One region of the Pectobacterium atrosepticum genome, then DNA from elsewhere that is predicted to be linked to it. Evidence: riboswitches for the same ligand, from Rfam matches in the RefSeq annotation. Region 1 holds a riboswitch; each other region holds the start of a gene.
What was found. A riboswitch is a leader RNA that binds a small molecule or an ion and turns the genes downstream of it on or off. The one in region 1 is predicted to bind thiamine pyrophosphate.
Positions count from the first base shown of each region.

Region 1 (4,568 bases):
GCATTTCCCGCTCGTTAGCGGCGGGTGACGTATTCAGCAGCGCTGCGGCTTCCGGCAGGTTGGGCGTAATCAGAGAAACCAGCGGCAGCAGCTCACGACGGATCGATTCTACCGCCTCCGGCGCGAGTAGCGGATCGCCACTTTTCGCCAACATAACGGTGTCCAGCACCACGAAAGGCACGGCGTAATGGCGCAGGCGTTCAGCAACAGTTTCGACAATATCAGTCTGCGCCAGCATCCCAATCTTGGCGCTATCGATACGCACATCACTCAGCACGGAATCTAACTGCGCTGCGACAAAATCCGGTTCAATCCGGTAGACGGACTGCACGCCACGCGTATTTTGTGCCACCAGTGCGGTAATGACCGACGTGCCATAAGCGCCCAACGCGGAAAACGCTTTTAAATCCGCCTGAATACCCGCCCCACCGCTCGGATCGGTACCCGCAATCGTCAACGCATTGATACGCTTCATGCCAGCTCCTCCGCGCGTAGGGTATAGAGTCGATCGAGGAAATTAGGGATAAAACTTCCTGTGCCTTGTGACACTGAAGCCGCCTGCTGCCCCGCTAATGCCATGACATAGCATGCTGCCGCCACGTGGGATAAGCGGTCACCTTCCAGAGAAGAAAACCCCGCGACCACCGCCGACAGTGCGCAGCCCGTACCGACCACGCGCGTCATCATGCTATCGCCGCCGGTTACCGCGATATCACGCTCACCGTCCGTGACATAATCCACCGCGCCGGTCACCGCAACAATCGTCCCCACCTGCCGAGCTAACTCTCGCGCTGCAGGGAGTGCTACCAGTGAATCATCAGCACTATCCACGCCCCGTCCTTGTGCAGCTAACCCAGCAAGCACCATGATTTCAGACGCATTACCGCGAATCGCCGCTGGTTTCCATGTCAGCAATTCTCGGCAAAATTCAGTACGAAAGGTTAAACCGCCTACGGCAACCGGATCGAGCACCCACGGCGTACCCGCCTGATGTGCGCTGTTTACGGCCGCACGCATCGCTTCAGCGCGCGTACGCTCTAGCGTCCCGACATTAATCAGCAGCGCATCCGCCACCGCGCTGAACTGCGCAGCTTCTTCAGGATCGACTACCATTGCAGGCGACGCATTCAGTGCCAACAGCACATTAGCAGTAAAAGATTGCACCACATCGTTGGTCAAGCAGTGCACCAGCGGAGCAGCAGAACGAAATTGGGTAAGTGATGTTGCTGCCTGAGCGGCAGAAAAGTCGGCGGGTTGCGTGTTCATAGGTCTCCCAACCGGCGTGGAAGAAGGCGGCAACCGGTGGGATACCGTGACTTCCCTACGCTGGCATTATCCAGATCAGGTGGTACGGGTATTTCTCAGCCTTCACAAAGAAGGGCACCCCGAGTCATGTACTTAGAGCCATCCCAGTAGGCGTTATTGGTGCAGCCAGTTTGGACGCGGACAGCGCGCAGAAACCGGAGCGTACACGTAGTACGTGAGGATTATTCGCTACACTCACCCTTCGGGCCGCCCCAAGGGGCGTTCAAACGCAATTGCGTTTGTGCGAGCACTGCCCAGGTTCAAAATGGCAAACGAAATAGCCCTAATGGGATAGGATCTTACGCTTTGCAGCATAAGTAAGTGCCCCCCGTAAAGCAAGCGCTAGCCCGCTCTACTCCGGCGTTGACACAAAATGAAAAACCACAGGCACGTTGTGACATAGAGAAAAACGTCATAACCCTTTAGACTGGTTAATCAAACCCATACTGAGGAAATTGTGATGACGATAATCAAGAGTTATGCCGCACCGGAAGCAGGCGCAGCGCTGGAGTTGTATGAGTTTGATGCGGGTGAACTGCAGGCGGAAGATGTCGAAGTCGTGGTTGATTACTGCGGCGTGTGCCATTCCGATCTCTCGATGATCGATAACGAATGGGGAATGTCGAGCTATCCGCTGGTTGCCGGGCATGAAGTAATTGGTCGTGTGCACGCGTTGGGTGACGCGGCGAAGAACAAAGGATTAAAGATTGGTCAGCGCGTCGGCATTGGCTGGACGGCACGCAGCTGTGGGCACTGCGATGCCTGTATCAGCGGCAGCCAAACCAACTGTCAGCAAGGCAGCGTGCCAACGATTCTGAACAAAGGCGGTTTTGCCGATAAGATCCGAGCGAACTGGCAATGGGCTATCCCGCTTCCTGATTCCATTGATATCGAATCGGCGGGTCCGCTACTGTGCGGCGGCATCACCGTCTTCAAACCGCTGTTAATGCACCATGTCACTGCGACCAGCCGCGTCGGCGTGATCGGTATCGGCGGTCTGGGGCATATTGCGATTAAGCTCCTGCATGCGATGGGCTGTGAGGTCACGGCGTTCAGCTCAAACCCGTCCAAAGAGCAGGAAGTGTTGGCGATGGGTGCCGATAAAGTCGTCAACAGTCGCGATCCGCAGGCGCTGACCGCACTGGCAGGCCAGTTCGATCTGATCATCAACACCGTGAGCGTCGATCTGGAATGGCAACCCTACTTCAACGCGCTCGCCTACAACGGGAAGTTCCATACCGTCGGCGCAGTAATGAAGCCATTTAGCGTTCCAGCCTTTACGCTCATCGCGGGCGACCGCAGCGTTTCTGGTTCTTCTACTGGCTCACCGCATGAGCTGCGTTCTCTGATGAAGCTCTCCGCACGTGCCAACGTGAAGCCACAGACGGAACTGTTCCCAATGTCGAAAATCAACGATGCTATCCAGCACGTACGTGACGGCAAAGCCCGTTATCGCGTTGTACTGAAAGCTGATTTTTAATCGGTAAAGACGCCTGAGCGATCGGGCGTCTGCTTTTTGCACATGAGTCAGATTAACGTCATTCTCTTGGCAACACCGCTCGGCACCACGCTACTGAATGTATTCAACAGGTTTCATGATAGGATTGAAAGGTGATACAAGAGGAGATCCGCAATGCCTTTTAAAGAGTATGACCATGATTTTATCGATAAAAATAAGAAGGCGTCCTCGTCAGTAAGGCTTGCCCTTTTATTGTCTGTGTTAATCATTATATTTAATCTCCTGTTCTTCAAGCACCGCGACTTTCAGGAGCAGTTGCACAATAATCCAGGGTCTTATACCGATTTGATTGCACTGGTTTTTCTTTTTTTTATTTTGTCGTGTACCAGTAAAATATCACTTAACCATACCTCAGCTTTATCTATTCGACTCGGACTACATGTCTGGATATGCTCAGCCACGTTTGACTTCATGGATGAGTTTATCTATCAGCCCAAACTAGTTGGGTATTATGTTGAGGATATGCTGAGAATTATTGGTATGTTTGGCGTCGGATTCGGTGTCTATACCCTGATACAGCAAATCAATAATAAGTATGTTGAAGCCAGAATACAGTCATTCAGCGATGAACTCACGCAGCTCCCTAACCGCCGGTTTTTTATTAATGAATTAAAAAAACCCGAAGCGAAAACGCCCTATTTATTTATTATCGACATCGATAATTTCAAAGTCATCAATGACAAATATGGGCATACGAAAGGTGATGAAATATTAAGTAAGTTCGGCCATATCCTTTCCCGTTTTGATAACAGTGAAGTGGTCGCAACCCGAATAGGTGGCGAAGAATTCGCGATTATTTTGTATGCCGGGACACAGGATCGGGCAGAGAAGCTGGCAAGAGAAGTATTAAAAAATGCGAACAAAATCATTATTAAAAATATGCATCATCTTTCTGTCAGCATTGGGGCGGGTAAAAAGCAACCTCAGGAACCCACAGAACACTTTATGAAACGCGTGGATGTTGCACTTTACCAAGCCAAAAATACCGGTAAAGGCAAAGTGGAATGGGCTCTGGAGCCGAAAGAAAAAACGCAGTAACTCAACGCAACCTCATCCGATAACACGGCCGCACGGACGCGCCCCCTCCCTTAATCATCATAAAAACTACTGAAATCGGCATTCCCGCCACAGAAAACCATCTTTCTAGCCACCTATCATTCTGTAACAAAATTAAACACTTCCTGATCAACCAACTCACTGACCAGCGTGTACTCTTTTATAAAGCGGTGAAAGTCTCGCAAATCAAGCTGGGGCAGTGGATCGCCATTTATGGCCTGGGCGGATTGGGCTTCAGAGAGGACGTCGACCCTGATTCGTTCGGGCCGTTCCAACAACGGTCAGGAATCTGAGAAAAACCATCAGTCTGGCCGCATGACTTCCTACCTATCAACGGAGAAAGTACTGAAAAATTTAGGCTTAATGCCTATCTATTTAAAGGAGTAAGTAGGAATGAAAAGCACTAAATATGAACGTTGGATGCATTTACACGTTTTCACTCAGGCAAGTGAGAGCCGCGTGACCCGTCATTACTAACCTCAGCCGTTATCCACTCTGTCATCTGCCTAATGGCTCCAGGTGCATAGGCCTTCCTGCCCAGAATCATGAAAGCCACCTTCTTCCACTGTGGCCATTCCGCCGTCAGTTGGTCATTGAACAGCGGCGCGCGCAGTAATCCATGCGTCGCGTCTGGCACAATCACCGCTTGCTGATGAAGACGGACAGTCAAGAGTTGCTGATACCTCGC
Region 1 is NZ_CP009125.1:3,500,493-3,505,060, forward strand. Features, by position in the region: gene thiD (bifunctional hydroxymethylpyrimidine kinase/phosphomethylpyrimidine kinase) at 1-475, opposite strand, end outside; gene thiM (hydroxyethylthiazole kinase) at 472-1,266, opposite strand; TPP riboswitch at 1,302-1,398, opposite strand; gene ahr (NADPH-dependent aldehyde reductase Ahr) at 1,766-2,785, shown strand; gene GZ59_RS15475 (GGDEF domain-containing protein) at 2,939-3,862, shown strand; partial or broken gene GZ59_RS23925 (hypothetical protein) at 4,033-4,113, shown strand; gene GZ59_RS15480 (alpha/beta hydrolase family protein) at 4,317-4,568, opposite strand, start outside.

Region 2 (4,568 bases), 660 kb from region 1:
CACGCCATCAACCACCACGGCCAGCAAGGGGGGAACAACCAGCAGCAACAGCGCACCGATCAGAAGGCCGTCAGTGAGGCGGCTTAAGGCGCTATCCTGCGGGTTACGCCAGGCAAGCTGCTGCGTACTGCCGACAGGCAAAATACTCCCCAACCGCTGGCTCAACAGCACCAAACCGAGACAACAGACCATCTGAATTAATGCCAGCAGTGCCGCGCGTGCCGGATCGTAATCAAAGCTCAATGCCTGATAGATAGCTAGTTCAATCGTGGTCGCCTGCGGGCCACCGCCTAGCGACAGAACGGTGGCAAAACTGGCAAAGCAGAGCATAAAAATCAGCGCGCCGGTGGGTAAAATTTGCCTGCGCAGGGCAGGCCATTCCAACAGACGGAAATGCTGCCAGCTGTCCATGCCCAGATTGGCGGCTAACTGACGCTGCTCGGTGGCGATCCCTTCCAGTGACTGCAACAACAATCGGGTTGCTAGCGGCAGATTGAAAAACACATGCGCCAGCAGGATGCCTTGCAATCCATAGGGCGAAAAGGTGTATTTCAGGTCAAGCCAGCCCAGCGCAGAGGCCAGCCAGCCTTGTCGGCCATACACGCTGAGCAGGCCAAAAACGGCTACCAGTACGGGCAGCACTAGCGTCATCGCGCACAGGCGTAGCAGCCAGCGGTGGCCGGGGAAGCGCCGCCGATATAGCGCTCTGGCAAGAAAAATTGCCGGAACGGTAGAAAACAGCGCAGAGAGAAAGGCCTGCCAGAAGGTAAACCGAATGACATGCCAGAGATAGCTGTCATGCCATAGCGTGCGCCACTGGCTTTCTGGTGCCTGTATCCACAGTGCGCCAAAAGCCAGTACGGCAACGGAAATTAACAGCGTGGTGGCCAGTAGCCCTGGCCACAGACGTCCGCCGATCAGTGGCTGACGGCGCGTTGCCATGCCTGAATCCACTGCGTCCTTTGATCGGCGACTTCCTGCGCGCTGAACTGCATGGCTTTTTCAGGAACCGCGAGCGTCGCGAAGCCTGCTGGCAGTTCGGTTTTCACCGCCGGATACATCCAGTTGGTGGTGGGGATCGCCTGCTGGAAGGTTGGGCTCAGGATGAACTGCATAAAGCGTTTTGCCAGCTCAGGATTTTTGCTGGAAGCCAACTGCCCGGCGATTTCAATTTGCAGGTAATGCCCTTCGCTAAAGGTGGCTGCCGCGTAGTTGTCTTTCTTCTCTTCGATGATGTGATAGGCCGGTGACGTGGTATAGCTCAGTACCAGATCGGCTTCCCCTTTCAGAAACAAACCGTAGGCTTCACTCCAGCCTTTGGTCACGGTAACGGTTTTTTTCGCTAGCTTCTGCCAAGCTTGCGGCGCATCGTTGCCGTACACTTTCTGCATCCACAGCAGCAAACCTAATCCCGGTGTGCTGGTGCGCGGGTCCTGATAGATCACTTTCCACGGCGCGTTGCTGTCCACCAGTTCATGCAGGCTTGTCGGTGGGTTCTTCAGCGTGTCTTTGTTATACACAAACGCGAAATAGCCGTAGTCGTAAGGGATGAACGTTTTATTGCTCCAGCCGCCCGGCACCGTAACGGCGCTAGTGTCCTGACCGTGTGGCGTAAACAGGCCGGTTTGCTCAGCAGCCTGCAACAGGTTGTTGTCCAGCCCCAGAATGATGTCCGCTTTGCTATTTTTGCCTTCCATACGCAGACGATTCAGCAACGATGCGCCATCCTCCAGCGCGACGAAATTCAGTTCGCACTCGCACTCTTTTTCAAACGCGGTCTTGATGACGGGGCCTGGACCCCACTCGGAAGCGAACGAGTCATAGGTATAAACGGTAAGGGCGGGCTTGGCGAAAGCGGATGCTGAGAGCAGTAACAGACAAGGCAGGCTGGTTTTCAGCACGATGGCTGAACGTTGTAATAATTGATTTAACACTTTGCACTCCTGAGAATCATAGGGTGGCAAAGGACTTCGAGGCAGCAATAAGCCGCACTCTCAAATCCCTTCGCCGGTATTAACCGGATCAGGTTCGACGGGTATCTTCTCAGCGAAAAATTCTCCGCACCCCGTTGAGAACGGCTCATTGTAAAGGGTTAAGTCGGGTAGCGAAAGGCTCTCAGTGTTCCGGCGGCGCGAACCAAGCTTATATGCACACTTGGACGCTGTGGTGTGACCGCAGTACGTGCACAATTTCGTTTAACGTAATGACCTTGGTTGTTCTGTTTGTGGACATTCACCATTTCACGGCTTCCTTCTCGATTAGCGCGGTACACCAGTCGATAAAGGCGCGGATAGCAGGCGAAAGGTGGCGGCTTTGCGGGTAGAGGATGAAAATAGGTTCAAGCGGTGATCCGATATCAGGAAGCAGCCTGACAAGATGTCCATCAGAGAGTTGCTGGCGTACCATATAGCTGGCAATGCGTAGTAGGCCCAGACCGGCTACGCCTGCGGCGACATACGCATCGGTGTCATTTACGCTGATCTGTCCTGCTCGCGGAATCGCTACGGTGTGTGCCTCATCGTGAAACCCCCAACTCGTTGAACGACCTGTCCGGCTGTGGGTATATCCCACTGCGGTATGCTCTTTGAGCGAGTCCACCGTTGTGGGGTGTCCATGCTGTTCAAGATAGCGTGGGGAAGCGCAGATATGCCACTGGAACGTACCGAGTCGCCGTGCGACCAGTCGCGATAACGGCGGTTCTCCGGTTCTGATGACACAATCGATACCTTGCTGGACAATATCCACAGTGGCATCACCCAGGTGGAAGTCCAACCTTATTCCAGGATGACGTTCACAGAAGTCGGGTAGTGCCGGGATAAGGAAATTTTTGACCAGAGAAGGTGTCGCCCCGATTCTGATCGTTCCCTGTAGTTCCTCCTTTTGCTGTGCCGTTACGCTTTCCGCCGCGTGCACATCCCGCAAGATCGCTTTGCAACTGTCGTAATAGCGCAGGCCAACATCCGTAATACTGAGTGCTCGCGTCGTTCGGTTGAGTAACCGAGCGCCGAGATGTGATTCGAGTTCTTTGATGCTACGGGTGACGGTGGATGGCAGAACATGCAGGGTTTCCGCCGCTTTTTTGAAACTACCCGCATCGACCACACGGATAAATGTTTCCATGGCCTGAAACCGATCCATACGATGATGTCTCCCCATTTGCGATGAAACGTTGATAAGACGTACTGCCGTATTAGCAGCTATATCACCTTATCGTTTGATTTTTTCAAATTATGAAGTGATGGGGCTGAATCTTATCATCTTCACATTTTTGTATAACATGACACTCGAACTCTAAATATCCTTGTGCTGACAAGTATTATCAGACCAAGGGCATGTTAGCACACTGAATGCATAGGGACGTTCATCACTCCCTGTGATAGAGATAATTTGAAATTTTGAAGGAATTAAGGCGTGAATGACAGCGGAACAGTATTGAAAGATATTCTTGTACTTGGCGCAGGGCAACTCGGTATGGCGGTATTGCGTGCTCTTGCACCGCGTGCGCGAGCCTTGCCGTTGTCGGTCACGGTACTCGTCTCACCGGACACCGTTAACGATCCGTCGGAGCAGGGTATGGCAACACTGAGCGAACTCCGTGCACTAGGGGTTGACGTTATCGGGTTCGATCTGGCCTCTGATGAATACGCTCTGACGGGGCTTTTCAAGCATTATAAGACGGTATTGAACTGTTCGGGATTCGTAGCAGGGCCGGGCACTCAAATGAAAATAACCAGAGCTGTGTTGGCTGCCAATGTCACGCGCTATTTCCCTTGGCAATTCGGTGTTGATTATGACGTCGTGGGGCGAAAAAGTGGCCATCCGGTTTTTGATGAGCAGTACGACGTGAGACAGTTGCTACGTAGCCAACTGGGTACCGAATGGGTGATCGTTTCGACCGGTATGTTCACGAGTTTCCTGTTTGAGCCCGCCTTCAATGTGGTGGATCTGGAACGCGGAATCCTTCACGGTCTGGGAAGTTGGGATACGAAAGTGACCGTGACGATCCCCGAAGACATTGGCTGGCTCACGACTGAAATCTTGTTGGCCGAACCACGATGGGTTAATGAGGTTGTCTACGTGGCAGGTGACACGATCTCATACGGGCAACTTGCCGATGTCGTTGAACGTGTCACGGGGAAGGTCTTTGAGAAGACACTATGGACTCTGGACAAATTGCGCAGGGATCTGAAAGTGGCTCCAGATGACGCAATGGCACGCTATCGGGCCGCGTTTGCTTTGGGAGAGGGGATGTGGTGGGACAAATCCGGCACGTTCAATGAACGTAAGGGTTACGAGACGGTCGACGTCGAGCATTTCTTACGGATGCAGTTGCAAAAATAGACAGAAACGTGCGGAGCTATTCAACGTGCCCCGCACTTTTTCCAAATGCAGTCAGCGTTCCGGCGGCGCGAACCAGGCGGATTTAAAATCAAACCAGCCCAGCATATTCATCCTGACGCCGCGCATGCTGCGCTGCCCTTGAAGTTGCAGCCAGTGGTGCAATAACGGATGCAGTTGCCCACTCTTGATGAGCTTTTCACACCATTCCGCCATTGGTAACGTATGGC
Region 2 is NZ_CP009125.1:4,165,303-4,169,870, reverse strand. Features, by position in the region: gene thiP (thiamine/thiamine pyrophosphate ABC transporter permease ThiP) at 1-942, opposite strand, end outside; gene thiB (thiamine ABC transporter substrate binding subunit) at 918-1,901, opposite strand; TPP riboswitch at 1,982-2,078, opposite strand; gene GZ59_RS18415 (LysR family transcriptional regulator) at 2,233-3,138, opposite strand; gene GZ59_RS18410 (aromatic alcohol reductase) at 3,412-4,341, shown strand; gene sgrR (HTH-type transcriptional regulator SgrR) at 4,393-4,568, opposite strand, start outside.
Region 2: linked by a shared signal. The riboswitch ahead of thiB (thiamine ABC transporter substrate binding subunit) and the one ahead of thiM (hydroxyethylthiazole kinase) in region 1 are both predicted to bind thiamine pyrophosphate.

Region 3 (4,568 bases), 1.8 Mb from region 1:
CGCGGAAGTGTTCGTACAGGAAGCTCTCTTTGTGATGCGACAGGCACCACTTCGCCATGATGGAACCCCCGCGCGAGACGATGCCGGTCAGGCGTTTGGCCGTCATCGGGACGTAGCGCAACAGCACGCCAGCATGGATGGTGAAATAGTCCACCCCTTGCTCGGCCTGTTCCAGTAGCGTATCGCGGAACATTTCCCAGTTCAGGTTTTCCGCCACGCCGTTCACTTTCTCCAGCGCCTGATAGATTGGCACTGTCCCGATTGGCACCGGACTGTTACGCAGAATCCACTCGCGAGTCTCGTGAATATAGCGTCCGGTCGAGAGATCCATCACCGTATCCGCGCCCCAACGGGTAGACCAGACCAGCTTTTCCACCTCTTCTTCGATGGAGGACGTCACGGCGGAGTTACCAATATTGGCGTTAACTTTCACCAGAAAATTGCGGCCGATAATCATCGGTTCCGATTCTGGGTGATTGATGTTTGAGGGAATAATAGCGCGCCCGGCAGCCACTTCCTGACGGACGAATTCCGGCGTGATGTTTTCCGGCAGGAGGGCACCGAAACTTTGGCCCGGATGCTGTTGGCGCAGAACTTCGCCGCGAATGCGCTCGCGTCCCATATTTTCGCGAATAGCGATAAATTCCATTTCGGGGGTAATCATGCCCTGTCGCGCATAGTGAAGCTGGGTGACGCGTTTGCCTGTTTTGGCACACAGCGGTCGTGGCAAATGTTCGAAGCGCAGATGATCCAGACCAGCATCCGCCATGCGCTGTTGGGTGAAATCGGAGCTGACGCCGGATAACGCTTCGGTGTCGTGACGTTCTGCAATCCAACTGGCACGCAGCTTCGCTAACCCAACGCGGACATCGGGTTGCGCGGCGGGGTCGCCATAAGGCCCTGATGTATCATAAACCGGGATCGGCTCATTGGGTTCGTATTGGGGATCGTCTTTGCTGCCGCCGAGTAGCGTCGGGCTGAGCTGAATCTCCCGCATCGGTACGGCGATGTCGTCACGCGAGCCCGCAAGGTAAATACGTTTTGAATTGGGAAAGGCGGTTCCCTGTAAAGTTTCAATAAACCGCTGAGCGGCAGCACGCTGTTCACGGCGACTTGGTTTTGACGATGTGGATGGCTCTTGTGTTGCAGACAAGGGGTTGATAGACAATGGTTCTGTAGACATAGCAAGTTCCTGTAATGCGTAAAGGGAAGATTGCTTGTCTGGAGCCCGGAGGGAGTAATAATGATATTAAGCATCAGGGTAGGTATGTAGAAATACACAGCCTTGGGCTCAATGAGGTGCATTACTCTTGTTCCCTTCGCAGGTATTAACCCGATCAGGTTCCGCGGATCCCGAATTAACGGTCTCAGCCTGTGCGCTCATAGGTTCCGTAAAAACGAAACACAAGCACGCTAGGCACTCCGACAAGATTTGCCCGTCTCTTAAACGGGCGAATAAAACCCCTACACTGTATGACGGCAAAACGCGGATGTCAAAGCGTGCCGATTTTACCTGTACAGCGTGTGATGATGGTCTTAAATAACGTCAAATGATGGCTAGTTATCGTAAACCTGCTTGATCATGTTGTCTTCTAACGTAAAACGCTCTTCTAATGCTTCGCCGACGCTGGAAAGTGCCTGCTGGAATTCGATGCAGTTATCGTGGTCGATGGCGGCCGCCAGGTGGCTATCGTAAAACGTCATGATTTGCTGCGTGTTATTTTGCAGGGCGAAGTCGAGCTGGGTGGAAAGTGCTAATACTTGTTCGCTGTGGGTCGCTGCTTCATGCAGCATTTTTTCATATAAATGAAAGTGGCCTGTTGAAAGATAGTCCACCAGATTCTGGCAAAAATTATCCAATGCCTCTTCATCCAAAAGAGAAAGCGCTTCCTTATTCGGCTTGATGCCAACCAGATGATAGTAAGCCACCAGAAGCTGCTTACGCGCTTGTAGCCATTGGTCGATTAACGCATTATTGCCACCAACGTATTCAGTCAGACTTTGTAGCTGGTTTAGCATTGTTGACTCCGTGAACGGTAAGAACTAACTGAAATCCCAGTTATAAAACTTATGTAATCACTCTGAATGTAAAATGCCAGTGAAGTGGCAGTGGAGCAATAAAAAGATATGGAACAGACGCTAAAAGGTGATGAAACCGGCTGGTGGGTCGTTAGCGATGCGGTACAAATCTGGATGCCTCAAGGAGAATTGCCACTCGGAACGGCTACAGAGTGGTCGTTACAGGGGAAAACAGCTCGTCAAATCGGTGAATGGCAAGGGCAGCTTGCCTGGCTGGTGTGTCAGGGTCGGGATACTGATATGGCATCGGTTCGCCAACTGCTCGATCAGGACGTGGGTTTATTCCAACTAGCGGGGCGAGGCGTACAGCTGGCTGAGTTCTATCGATCTCATCGTTTTTGCGGTTACTGCGGGCATGAAATGGTGCGGAGTAAAACGGAGCTGGCGTGCTTATGTCATCACTGCAAAGAGCGTTATTACCCGCAGATCGCGCCTTGCATCATCGTCGCGATTCGCCGTGGCGAGGAAATTTTGCTGGCGCAGCACAATCGACATCGCGGAAACATGTACACCGTGCTGGCTGGGTTTGTAGAAGTAGGCGAAACGCTGGAGCAAACGGTCGTGCGTGAGGTAATGGAAGAGAGCCAAATCCAGATAAAAAATCTGCGTTACGTGAGTTCGCAGCCTTGGCCATTCCCTCATTCTCTGATGATGGCGTTTATGGCCGATTATGCGGGTGGAGACATCAAGCACGATCCGAAAGAGCTGCGTGACGCAGGCTGGTTCCGCTATGACCAACTCCCTCAGTTGCCTCCGCCGGGCACCGTGGCGCGTCGGCTTATCGAAGATACGGTGGTGTTGTGCCGCGCTTATCACGAGAACGAAGGCTGACGTGGTACTATTTGCACCATAACGTATTCGTTTCATAAAACATCTGCTTCAACCCATCTATCCGGTGTAGAACCGCCGTGAGGCTGAAAGGAAAAGAACATGACTGATCTGAAAAACGATCGCTATTTGCGGGCATTATTGCGCCAACCTGTTGATATCACTCCGGTGTGGATGATGCGTCAGGCGGGGCGTTATTTGCCGGAATATAAGGCAACGCGCGCGCAGGCTGGCGATTTTATGTCGCTGTGTAAAAACGCAGAGCTGGCTTGTGAAGTCACGTTACAACCTTTGCGGCGTTATGCGCTGGATGCAGCGATCCTGTTCTCTGATATCCTGACTATCCCAGATGCCATGGGCTTAGGCCTCTATTTTGAAGCGGGGGAAGGCCCACGCTTTCACTCACCCATCACGACTCATGCCGATGTGGTTAAACTGCCGGTTCCCGATCCAGAACAGGAACTCGGTTATGTGATGAACGCGGTGCGGACGATCCGTAAAAATCTTGCTGGTGAAGTGCCGCTCATTGGCTTCTCGGGTAGCCCGTGGACGCTGGCGACCTATATGGTTGAAGGCGGCAGTAGTAAAGCATTTACCGTCATCAAGAAAATGATGTTTGCTGAGCCTAAAACGCTGCACCTGTTGCTGGATAAGCTGGCTGATAGCGTCATTCTTTATCTCAACGCACAGATTCGCGCAGGCGCGCAGGCGGTAATGGTATTCGATACCTGGGGCGGTGCATTGAGCGGGCGTGACTACAAAGAATTCTCTCTGCATTACATGCATAAGATCGTTGACAGTTTACAGCGTGAGAATGAAGGGCGCCGTGTGCCAGTGACGCTCTTTACCAAAGGCGGGGGCCAGTGGCTAGAAGCGATGGCAGAAACAGGCTGTGACGCTCTGGGGCTGGACTGGACGAGCGATATTGCCGATGCACGTCGTCGCGTAGGTGATAAAGTGGCGTTACAGGGAAATATGGATCCCTCAATGCTGTACGCCGATCCGGCACGGATCGAACAGGAAGTGGCATCGATCCTCGCTGGATTTGGGCAAGGCAACGGACATGTTTTCAATCTGGGTCACGGCATTCATCAGGACGTGCCGCCGGAGCACGCGGGCGTTTTTGTTGAAGCGGTACATCGGTTGTCCCGCGCTTATCACGCATGATTCACAGGAGGTGATGTGATTGATACACAACGGCTGCGAGCTGAGCAGTTGGCTCGCGCTTCTGATGTGATTCGGCACGATGATTTACCTTTTGAACAGCCTGCGTTTATCGCGGGTGCGGATGTTGGCTTTGAACAAGAAGGTTCGGTAACTCGCGCCGCAATTGCGGTAATGCGCTATCCTTCGTTGGAACTGGTAGAATACAAGATTGCGCGTATCAGCACGACGATGCCTTATATCCCCGGTTTTCTTTCGTTTCGTGAATGCCCTGGGCTGTTAGCTGCGTGGGCGTTGCTTGAAAAAAAACCGGATCTGCTGTTTGTCGATGGGCATGGGATTTCCCATCCACGCCGTCTCGGTGTTGCCAGCCATTTTGGTCTGTTGGTTGATGTGCCCACGATTGGCGTGGCGAAAAGTCGGCTTTGCGGCCGGTTTGAGCCGGTGGCAGAAAGCGTCGGTAGCCAGCAGCCCTTGTTGGATAAGGGCGAGCAGAT
Region 3 is NZ_CP009125.1:275,491-280,058, forward strand. Features, by position in the region: gene thiC (phosphomethylpyrimidine synthase ThiC) at 1-1,183, opposite strand, end outside; TPP riboswitch at 1,298-1,435, opposite strand; gene rsd (sigma D regulator) at 1,558-2,019, opposite strand; gene nudC (NAD(+) diphosphatase) at 2,128-2,910, shown strand; gene hemE (uroporphyrinogen decarboxylase) at 3,010-4,074, shown strand; gene nfi (deoxyribonuclease V) at 4,090-4,568, shown strand, end outside.
Region 3: linked by a shared signal. The riboswitch ahead of thiC (phosphomethylpyrimidine synthase ThiC) and the one ahead of thiM (hydroxyethylthiazole kinase) in region 1 are both predicted to bind thiamine pyrophosphate.